Luteitalea sp. TBR-22: one gene and its partners. The protein of the gene in region 1 binds, or shares a complex with, the protein of each later gene. Links are inferred from orthologs where the notes say so. Each region holds a gene or a part of one and is shown in the gene's direction. Other genes may lie near its edges.

Evidence for each region.
Region 2: the proteins of tsaD (region 1) and tsaE are in contact, whole or in part, in a crystal structure (PDB 6N9A), measured with the Thermotoga maritima proteins. The link is inferred for Luteitalea sp. TBR-22 from one-to-one orthologs. Residues at the interface, in WP_004082750.1 of Thermotoga maritima: Cys10, Asp11, Arg49, His50, Leu82, Gly84, Gly135, Gly136, Glu154, Thr155, Leu156, Asp157, Asp158, Ser159, Glu162, Asp165, Lys166, Arg169, Leu170, Tyr175, Lys213, Thr214, Leu217, Tyr218, Gln221, Arg222, Asn324; in WP_004082108.1 of Thermotoga maritima: Leu37, Gly38, Lys46, Lys57, Val59, Lys60, Ser61, Thr63, Phe64, Thr65, Leu66, Met67, Val69, Pro71, Tyr82, Arg83, Leu84, Asp86, Asp88, Phe89, Asp93, Ile128, Asp130, Glu131, Arg134.
Region 3: the proteins of tsaD (region 1) and tsaB are in contact, whole or in part, in a solved structure (PDB 4WQ4), measured with the Escherichia coli proteins. The link is inferred for Luteitalea sp. TBR-22 from one-to-one orthologs.

What each region holds. Positions count from the first base shown.
Region 1 is NZ_AP024452.1:4,393,029-4,396,175, reverse strand. What follows is about bases 85-3,083. They hold tsaD (tRNA (adenosine(37)-N6)-threonylcarbamoyltransferase complex transferase subunit TsaD), read left to right. Parts: upstream 85-1,039; coding sequence 1,040-2,128; downstream 2,129-3,083. Other genes in these bases: TBR22_RS18380 (hypothetical protein), read right to left, coding at 2,196-3,083; mtnA (S-methyl-5-thioribose-1-phosphate isomerase), read left to right, coding at 85-1,040. Also shown: more of mtnA, read left to right, coding at 1-84; more of TBR22_RS18380, read right to left, coding at 3,084-3,147.
Region 2 is NZ_AP024452.1:3,065,974-3,069,121, forward strand. Bases 112-3,111 are described here. They hold tsaE (tRNA (adenosine(37)-N6)-threonylcarbamoyltransferase complex ATPase subunit type 1 TsaE), read left to right. Parts: upstream 112-1,401; coding sequence 1,402-1,821; downstream 1,822-3,111. Other genes in these bases: TBR22_RS12615 (NAD(P)H-hydrate dehydratase), read left to right, coding at 112-1,405; TBR22_RS12625 (hypothetical protein), read right to left, coding at 1,840-2,148; TBR22_RS12630 (HAD-IB family phosphatase), read right to left, coding at 2,145-2,969. Outside these bases: more of TBR22_RS12615, read left to right, coding at 1-111; TBR22_RS12635 (substrate-binding domain-containing protein), read left to right, coding at 3,143-3,148. UniProt on the Escherichia coli protein: Required for the formation of a threonylcarbamoyl group on adenosine at position 37 (t(6)A37) in tRNAs that read codons beginning with adenine.
Region 3 is NZ_AP024452.1:3,170,504-3,173,533, reverse strand. What follows is about bases 1-2,882. They hold tsaB (tRNA (adenosine(37)-N6)-threonylcarbamoyltransferase complex dimerization subunit type 1 TsaB), read left to right. Parts: upstream 1-1,022; coding sequence 1,023-1,742; downstream 1,743-2,882. Other genes in these bases: TBR22_RS13050 (phosphatidylserine decarboxylase), read left to right, coding at 2,713-2,882; TBR22_RS13055 (YdcH family protein), read left to right, coding at 2,335-2,592; rimI (ribosomal protein S18-alanine N-acetyltransferase), read left to right, coding at 1,739-2,260; mutS (DNA mismatch repair protein MutS), read right to left, coding at 1-901. Outside these bases: more of TBR22_RS13050, read left to right, coding at 2,883-3,030. UniProt on the Escherichia coli protein: Required for the formation of a threonylcarbamoyl group on adenosine at position 37 (t(6)A37) in tRNAs that read codons beginning with adenine.

The sequences.
Region 1 (3,147 bases):
ACGACGCGGTGGTCATGGTGGACCAGCGCAAGCTGCCGACTCGCGAAATCTACGTCACCTGCAAGACCCCCGCTGAAGTCGCCAGGGCCATCAAGACGATGGTCATCCGTGGCGCCCCGGCGATCGGCGTCTCGGCCGCGTTCGGCCTGGCGCTGTCGGTGCGCCGCAGCAAGGCGGCCGGCACCAAGCAGCTGACGACCGAGTTCCTCAAGGACTGCGACCTGCTCGCGGGCACGCGGCCCACGGCGGTCAACCTGTTCTGGGCCATCGACCGCATGAAGCGCGTGTTCTCCGAGCGGGTCCTCGCGGGCGCGAGCGTCGACGACCTGCGCGCCATCATGCTGGCCGAGGCGCAGGCCATCCACGACGAGGATCTCGAGAGCTGCCGCGCCATCGGCCGCCATGGCGGCGCCCTCGTGCCGGCCGAGGCGGGTATCCTCACGCACTGCAATGCCGGCGCGTTGGCGACGGCGGGCTACGGCACGGCACTCGGGGTCATCCGCGGCGCGATCGAGCAGGGACGCCACGTGCGGGTGTTCGCCGACGAGACCCGGCCGGTGCTGCAGGGCGCGCGCCTGACGGCGTGGGAGCTCGTGCGCGACGGCATCGACACGACCGTCATCTCCGACAACATGGCGGGCGTGCTGATGCGCGACGGGCGCATCAACTTCATCGTCGTCGGCGCCGATCGCATCGCCGCCAACGGGGATGCGGCCAACAAGATCGGCACGTACTCGGTGGCCGTCCTGGCGCGTGAGCACGGCATTCCGTTCTACGTCGCGGCGCCGCTGTCGACCGTCGACATGAGGACCCCCGCCGGCAGCGCGATTCCCATCGAGGAACGCCACGCCAGGGAGGTGACGCACGTGGGGACGACGCAGATCGCGCCGGTCGGCGCCAAGGTGTTCAACCCGTCGTTCGACGTGACCCCGCACCGCTTCATCGCCGGCATCATCACCGAGAAGGGCGTGGCGCGCGCCCCGTACACCGAGTCGCTCGCGGCGATGTTCGGCGAGCCCGTGGCAGCCGCGGCACGCTGATGCGCGTGCTCGGCATCGAGAGCAGCTGCGACGAAACCGCCGCGGCGGTGGTCGAAGCCACCGGGCCGGGGGCGTGGCAGCTGCGATCGAGCGTGGTCGCCTCGCAGGTGGCGATCCATCGGGAGTGGGGCGGGGTCGTCCCCGAGCTGGCCGCCCGCCAGCACCTGCGCGACATCGTCGGCGTCGTCGGGCAGGCACTCGACCAGGCGCAGGCGACGTGGGCCGGCATCGACGCGATCGCCGTGACGCAGGGCCCGGGCCTTGTGGGGTCGCTGCTCGTCGGCGTGAGCTTTGCCAAGGCCGTCGGCGCGGCGCGCAACATCCCCGTCGTGCCGGTCCATCACCTGGCCGGCCACATCGAGTCGCTCGTCCTGCACAACGGCGAGTTGCCGTATCCGGCCATCGTGCTCGTCGTGTCCGGTGGGCACACCAGCCTGTACCACCTGCCGTCAGCCGGCGTGTACCAACTGGTGGGGCGCACGCGCGATGACGCGGCCGGTGAGGCATACGACAAGGTGGCCAAGCTGGTGGGGCTCGGCTACCCGGGCGGGCCGATCGTCGACAGGCGGGCGCGGCAGGGCAATCCGCACGCCATCGCGTTCCCGATTCCCAAGCTGACGCACGACGCGCGCGAACCCGGGCCGGCCACGCACCTGCCGGCGGGCTTCGAGTCGGTGCTGAAGCGGCGGACCGACTTCAGCTTCAGTGGCCTCAAGACGGCGGTGCGCCGGCATGTCGAACTGGCGACCGACGGCGGCGCGCGCCCGCTGACCGATGCCGACGTGGACGACATCTGCGCCAGCTTCCAGCGCGTCGTCGTGCAGACGTTGCTCGACCGGACGTTCCGCGCGGCGGAGTGGTTCGACGCACGGGCGATCGGCATCGCCGGCGGCGTGGCGGCAAACGCCGGCCTGCGCGCCGAGGCGGAGAGGCGGGGTGCCGCGGTCGGCCTGCCGGTGTTCGTGCCGAGCGTCGCCCTGGCCACCGACAACGCCGCGATGATCGCCGCCGCCGGTCTTCGCCGGTGGGAGTCGGGGACGCGCGGGGCGGTCCTCGACTTCAACGCCGACCCGAGTCTGAGCCTCTAGGCCACACAGGTAGGGCCGGGTGTCCCACCCGGCCGCCATCGACAGCGGCGCGGTCGGAGACCGCGCCCTACCGCTTGACCTCGTAGAAGTCGTACCGAATCTGCCACGTCGTCTGCTGGCCCGGGTCGACGCTGGCGTCGACGTACGGTTCGGGGCAGGCGGTGCGCGAGGCCGACCAGAAGATCAGCTTCGCGATCGGTCGGTCGCCCCGGATGCGGACGCCCGCGCCCGTCTCCGCATGTTCGAGGCGGAAGTCGTAGTCGGCCGCCGTCGGGCCGAATCCCTCGAACTCGGTGAACACGTGCTCGCCCTTCCCGAGTGCCTTCCTGAACCGCAGCTCGCGGCCGGCCATCTCGCCGAACGGCTCGACGGGGCGCAGCGGCTTCGGGTCGAAGGGGAAGCGGACGATGACGGGTGGGGCGGTGGGCTGGCGGTCGAGCGTGAAGAAGTTGTGGTCGTAGACCAGCGTCTCGATCCGCTTGCGGCCCGTGTTGCGCAGCACGTGATCGATGACGAGCGCGTCGCCGTCGAGGCGCAGGGTCTTGACGTACTCGTAGGCGTAGCCGCCGGCCTCGCCCAGCACGTGAGTGAAGGTGATGCGGTCGGCTGCCCTGGCGACCGTCCACGTGCCGGGGTCGACGATCTGGTAGGTCCCGAAGCGCCGGTATGCGGGTTCCTCCGGCTTGCGGACGTGGCCCACGCCGATGCGCACGAACGTGCCGCCGGCCGCGGCCTCGGCGTAGCCCACCGACGACTCGCCGGCCTGGAACTCCTCCACGGGGCCGGTGATGCCGTCATGCCCCGTCGGGTCGTGCGTCTCGAACCACGGCCCGAAGTACTCGTGGTCGCCGGCCCGCAGGCTCGCGACGGCACCGGACCAGTCGAAGCGCGTGCCGCGGTAGTACCCGGCGCCGGCGTCGGGCAGCAGGACGACGGCCCGCACCCGGCCGTTGGTGATCGTCGCCTGCGGGAACGAGGCGGGCACGTCCTGCGCGAACAGCATCATCAGCATCGTCACC
Region 2 (3,148 bases), 1.3 Mb from region 1 along the record:
CGGCGGCGACGGGTTCGTCATCGCCCGAACGCTGCTCGAGCGGGTGCTCGACGTGTCGGTGTTCGTGATCGGCCCGCTCGCCGAGGTGCGCGGCGACGCCCGGCACAACCTGGAGGTGCTCGGGCGGCTCGGCGCGTCGGTCGTCGAGATCGGCGACGAGCAGGCGTGGGAACTGCACTTCTCCGAGATCTCGACCTGCGACCTGATCGTCGACGCGATCTTCGGGACGGGACTCAAGCGGGCCCTCGACGGCATGTACCCGACCATCGTCGGCGACCTCAACGGCAGCGGCATCCCGGTGGTCGCGGTCGACGTGCCGAGCGGCCTGCTCGCCGACACGCACGAGGTGCAGGGGGAGGCCGTCCGCGCTGCCGTCACCGTGACGCTCGCTGCCCCCAAGATCTGCCACATCCTGCCGCCCGCCCAACGCGTCTGCGGCGATCTCGTGGTGGCCGACATCGGCATCCCGGGCGTGGTGATCGAGCAGATCGACGGCCCGCACGTGGAGGTCATCACGCGCGACGCCATCCGCAGCGTGCTCGAGCCACGCGACCCGGAGGCGCACAAGGGCGAGTTCGGGCGGGTGCTGATCGTCGCCGGCTCGATGGGCAAGAGCGGCGCCGCGCACCTGGCCGCGATGGCAGCCCTCCGGTCGGGCGCCGGGCTGGTCACCGTCGCCACGCCGAGGTCGGTGCAACCGATCCTCGCGGCCATGGCGCCCGAGTACATGACGATTGGCCTGCCCGAGGATGCCGACGGCCAGGTGATCCCCGACGGCATCGAGCGGGTGCTGGCCGCCTCGGCCGACGTGATCGCCATGGGACCGGGACTCGGCACCGGCGAGGGCGTCCGCGCCTTCGTGCACGGGGTGGTCGAGCGCGCCGGAGTGCCCATCGTGCTCGACGCCGACGCGCTGAACGCCTTCGCGGGCGAGCACGCGCAGCGACTCGCGGGCCGCGACGGGCACGACGTGATCATCACGCCGCACCCGGGCGAGATGGCCCGGCTCCTCGGGATCTCCACCGAGCAGGTGCAGCAGGATCGCCTGACGGCCGCCCGCACCTTCGCCGAGCAGCACCAGTTGCATGTCGTGCTCAAGGGGCATCGCACGCTCGTGGCCGCCCCCGAAGGCAGCGTGGCGATCAACATGACGGGCAATCCGGGGATGGCGACCGGCGGCACCGGGGACGTGCTCACTGGCGTGATCGCCGGCTGGTTCGGTCAACTGCTCGACGCGGAGGGGGCGGCGCGTCTGGGCGTGTACCTGCACGGCCACGCCGGCGACCTGGCCATGGCCGACCTCGGCGAGGCAGCGCTCACGGCCTCGGATCTGCTGACGTACCTCGGGGACGCCGTGCTCGAGCTCGCGGCCGAACGCAAGCCCGGCGACGACGAGGACGAGTGACCGAGGAGACGACCACCTCGGAGGCCGGGACGCGCGCGCTGGCGCAGCGCCTGGCGGCGACGCTCGCGCCCGGCGCCGTTCTGCTCCTGCACGGCGACCTCGGCGCCGGCAAGACGGCCTTCGTGCGCGGGCTCGCCGAAGGTCTCGGCATCCCCGACGACCAGGTCAGCAGTCCCACCTTCACGCTGGTCCACGAATATCGGGGCGGGCGACTCACGCTCCACCATGCGGATCTCTACCGCTTGCCGCAGGGCAGTGCGTCGATCGAGGAGCTCGGCCTTGACGAGACGGCCGAGGAGGGCGTGCTGGCGATCGAGTGGCCGGAACGGCTCGCGCGCCCCGTTGCCGGCGCCCTCCACGTCAGATTCACGATCGTCGACGAGTCGGCGCGCCGCATCGCGATCGGCGGCTCCTGAGGCAACCTCGCGCCGGCTCTACGCGGCCTCGGCCTCGGCTTGCGCCCCGCCGCCGTCGCGGGCCTCGCGGTCCGCGACGACGGTGGCTGACGGTGAGATGAGGGAGGCCCGCGCCTCACGCCGCTGCCGGTACTCGGCCCAGCACGCCGCGCTCAGCACCAGGATGTTCGAGCCGATCACCGGCGGCGCCTCGATCACCAGCCCGTAGGTCAGCCAGAGCGTCGCCCCCGCCATCTGCACACGGCGTAGCCGCTCCTGGCCACGCGTGAGGTAGGAGGCCGTGAAGACGGCCGTCGCCGCCCAACCGATCGCATCGGGCGTGCTCATGCCGATTCCGCCCGGACCAGCGCCGGCATCTCGGCGAGGGTGATGCGGTCGGTGCGGGCCCGCTCCCAGTCCTGCAGCGTGAGGCCGTAGCCGGCAAACAGCTCCCGGATGCGCGTCGAACTCCAGCCCGCCACGTGCCCGAGGATCGGCACCATCACGCTCAGGGCGCTGTCGCTGAGGAGCGTCCGGCGGGCGATGCGGGCGAGGTGGCGGTTCTCCGAGACGGCGATCGTGAACCCGTCGCGGTTGTTGACGTGGAGCATGACGTGGACGTCGGAACTGCCGTCGCCCACGTAGATGGTGTGCTCGGGACGGCTGCTGCTGCGCGCCTCGAGCTGCTCGAGCACGGCCACCTTGCCGTAGCCCGCCGGCACGTGCTTCACGGCGGTCACCTCCCCGGACACCTCGTCGAACTCCAGTTCGGTGCCGTGGATGTGGTCGGCCGGGACCACGCCGTCCAGCGCGGCGCAGATCACCTCGCGCGGCGCAGCCGAGATCACGTAGAACGAGAACCGGCAGCCCGGAATGCCGCGCGACAGCACGTCGACAAGCTGAGGGATGTCCTGCTTCAGGCGGACGCGGCGCCCGGCCTCGACCAGGTGCTCGCGACGCACGGCCCGGAACTCGGGGTCGTGGCGGAGCAGGTAGGCGAGCTCGCCCCCCTGGTGCACGAGGTTGCTTCGCGCCAACCCCGCAACCTTTTCCTCGAAGCCCGACGCGCCAATCAGTTGGCTCAGCACCACCCCCGAGTCGTTGAAACTGAGGGTCTGGTCGAAGTCGCTGGCCACCAGGAAGTGCACCGGTTCGTTCGTGGTTGTCATATCACTCCTCGGGAGCACGTCATGGCCTCCTGATAGACAGCATAGCAATCGCATAGTGGTCTGACCAGTAAAGTTTACGTAAACACTTCGACATTCGATGAATGCTTGAGTATCGACTGGGCGTACTGACAAGAACGGTGGTGCTTCGCCTGGAGTTGTCATAACATCTCGACATGCAA
Region 3 (3,030 bases), 1.2 Mb from region 1 along the record:
CCCCCATCGCCGTGACCGTCTCGTCGAGCACGCCGAGCAGGGACACCTGCCGGTCGCCCTCGGTCGAGGCCAGCACCTCGAGGTGGCGCAGCGTCGTGGCGTCGATGATCAGCCCATCGCGCGTCTCGCGGTACGCCACGCTGCGGACGTGCGTGAGGTCGGCCTTCTGCGTGTCGCGCAGGTACTGCACGAGCGCGCCGGCGGCGCCGATCGCGCAGGGATGGCCGTCGAGACCGAAGCCGGTGAGCCCCGACGTCTGCAGCTGCTCGGTGAGGGCGCGCTGCGCGGCGTCGAGGCCGAACTGCCAGCCGTCGCGCCGGGTGATGGCCGGCAACGGCGTGCCGTCGGTGCGCAGCGGCTCGATGTCGGCCTCGCTGGGCAGCAGCAGCTCGCGCGGCGCCAGCACCCCGAGCTCCTCGCGCAGCAGGGCCGCCGCGTCGGGGCCGTCGAACTCGGTGGCCGCGAACTCGCCGGTCGACAACTCCGCCCAGGCGACGCCCCAGGTCGTGCCGCCCCGGGCCGGCGGCAGAATCGCCGCGAGCAGCGCCGGGGCGCGCGCGTCGAGGTACGCCGCGTCGGTCAGGGTGCCGGGCGTGACCACGCGGGTGACCTCGCGCTTGACCAGGCCCTTGGCGGTCTTCGGATCCTCGACCTGGTCGCAGATGGCGACGCTGAAGCCCTGGCGGATCAGCCGCGTGACGTAGCCGTCGGCCGCGTGGAAGGGCACGCCGCACATCGGGATGCCGGTGCCGGCGGCATCCTTGGAGCGCGAGGTGAGCGTCAGCTCGAGCGCCCGCGCGGCGACGACGGCGTCCTCGTAGAACACCTCGTAGAAGTCGCCCATGCGGAAGAACAGCAGGGCGTCGGGATGCTGGCGCTTGGCGTCCTGGTACTGGCGCATCGCCGGCGTCAGGGAGGCGGGCGGTGCTGTCAGGATGGAGTGGGACACGGAGGCGGAGGTCCGCTGCCCGGAGGCGCGGCCGTAGAATGAGCGGGGCCGTGAGGACCGCGGCCAGTCTAGCATGCTGGTTCTCGCCCTCGACTCCTCCACCCGCGCCGGCAGTCTCGCGCTCGCCAGGGACGGCCACCTCCTCGAGGCCCGCGCCGGTGACTCCGCCGTCCGGCACGCCGCGCGGTTGCCAGGCGACCTCACGGACCTCCTCGCCGACCACGGCTGCACCCTGGCCGATGTCGACCTGCTCGCGGTCGTCGTCGGACCGGGCGGCTTCACGGGACTGCGCGTCGGGCTGGCGACGGTGCAGGGTCTGGCCGTTGCGCTCGAGCGACCGGTGTTTGCCGCCACGAGCCTGGACCTGCTGGGCGAGGCCGGCGCCGCCCGGGCCGGCGGCGCCCCCTGGGTCGGCGCGTGGATGCACGGGATGCGCGGCGAGGTGTTCACGGCCCTGTACGCGATTGGCGACGACGGCCCACGCCCGGTGGTCGAGCCGTTCGTGGGCACCCCGGAGGAGGCCGCCGCCACCTGGCAGGTGGCCACCGACGGCGACATCGTCGTGCTGGGCGACGCCTGGCCGGCGATGGCGGCGCCGCTCGAGCTGGCGTTGGGCTCCCGCCTTCGTCCGGTCACCGCGCCCCTGCTGGCGGCCGTGCTCGCCGAGGCGGCCATGCGGCGGCCCGGTGAGGCCGTGGGTCCCGCCGCGCTCAGGCCCGCCTACGTGCGACGGCCCGACGCGGTGATCACGCGGGAGCGCGCCGGCCTGCCCGTCGGCGGTGACGTGACGTGATCGGCCTGGCCATCCACGAAGCCGGCCCGGAGGCCAGCACGGAGGTGGCGGCGCTCGAGGCCTCGAGTTTCGACGTGCCCTGGTCGGTCGATGCGGTGCGGGCGCTGCTGCAGGACGGGCTCACGCGGGCGTGGATCGCGGCGGCGGGCGGCCGGCCGCGCGGGGCGGCGATCCTGCGGGTGGTCGCAGGCGAGGGCGAGTTGCTGCGCATCGTCGTGCACCCCGACGACCGGCGTCACGGCGTCGGACGGGCGCTCTTGCGGGCCGTCCTGTCAGTGGCGGCTGACGCATGTCCGCTCGGCGTGCACCTCGAGGTCCGGGCCTCCAACGTCGCGGCCCGCCACCTGTACGCCCGTCAGGGGTTCGTCGATCACGGGCGTCGTCGCGACTACTATCAGGCGCCGCGCGAGGACGCCGTGTTGATGCATTGGCGCCCCGCCGCGAGGCCTTCTGGAGCGGATGGGCTGGACGGGGAAAACCTCACGCCCGGGGCCGAGAATTCCGCGTTGCGGGGCTGATCGGACGGTGGTAGAGTGCCCCTTGAACCCGGGGGAAGACCCTGAACGGTTCCCCCGCCAGCAAGGAGGCAGCAATGCCCGATGCGCAGGATCTGAAGGAGCAACTGCTCCGGACCGACGCGGAGTATCGCGAGCTCTACCGACTCCACCACGAGCTGGACGAGCAGATTCGGTCCATGTCCACCAACCCGCACCTGTCCGAGAGCGAGCAGCTCGAGGAAGTCCGCCTCAAGAAGCGCAAGCTCCAGCTCAAGGATCGGATGGAGGACATCGTCCGACGATACGAGGCCCCGCCGCCCACCGGTCCGGCCCCCAGCTTCGCCCACGCCTAGCGCGGGCGGACGATAGATTCGGTCCTCTCCGGGTGCCCGTCTCCACGGCGGGCACCGTGGTTCCCGCCCCGGGGCCACCTCGCGTGCCGCCGTCTCCCCGCGGCCGTGTACCCTGACAACATGAAGCTCGATCGCGCCGGATACCCCTTCATCGCCGGGTTCCTAGCTCCCGCAGCGTATCTCCTGCTCAAGAAGAAGCCCGCCGCCGGCTTGCCGCTGCTCGGCATGGCCGGCTTCATGGCGTACTTCTTCCGCGATCCCGAGCGCTACCCGCCCCAGCATCCCGACCTCGTCCTCTCGCCGGCCGACGGGCGGGTGATGGTGGCAGGGCCGGGTGAGCCGGGTGTCGCCCCGCCGGGGGAGTGGCAGCAGATCAGCATCTTCCTGTCGCCCATGGACGTGCACATCAACCGCGCGCCCTTCGGCGGCGAGATCACG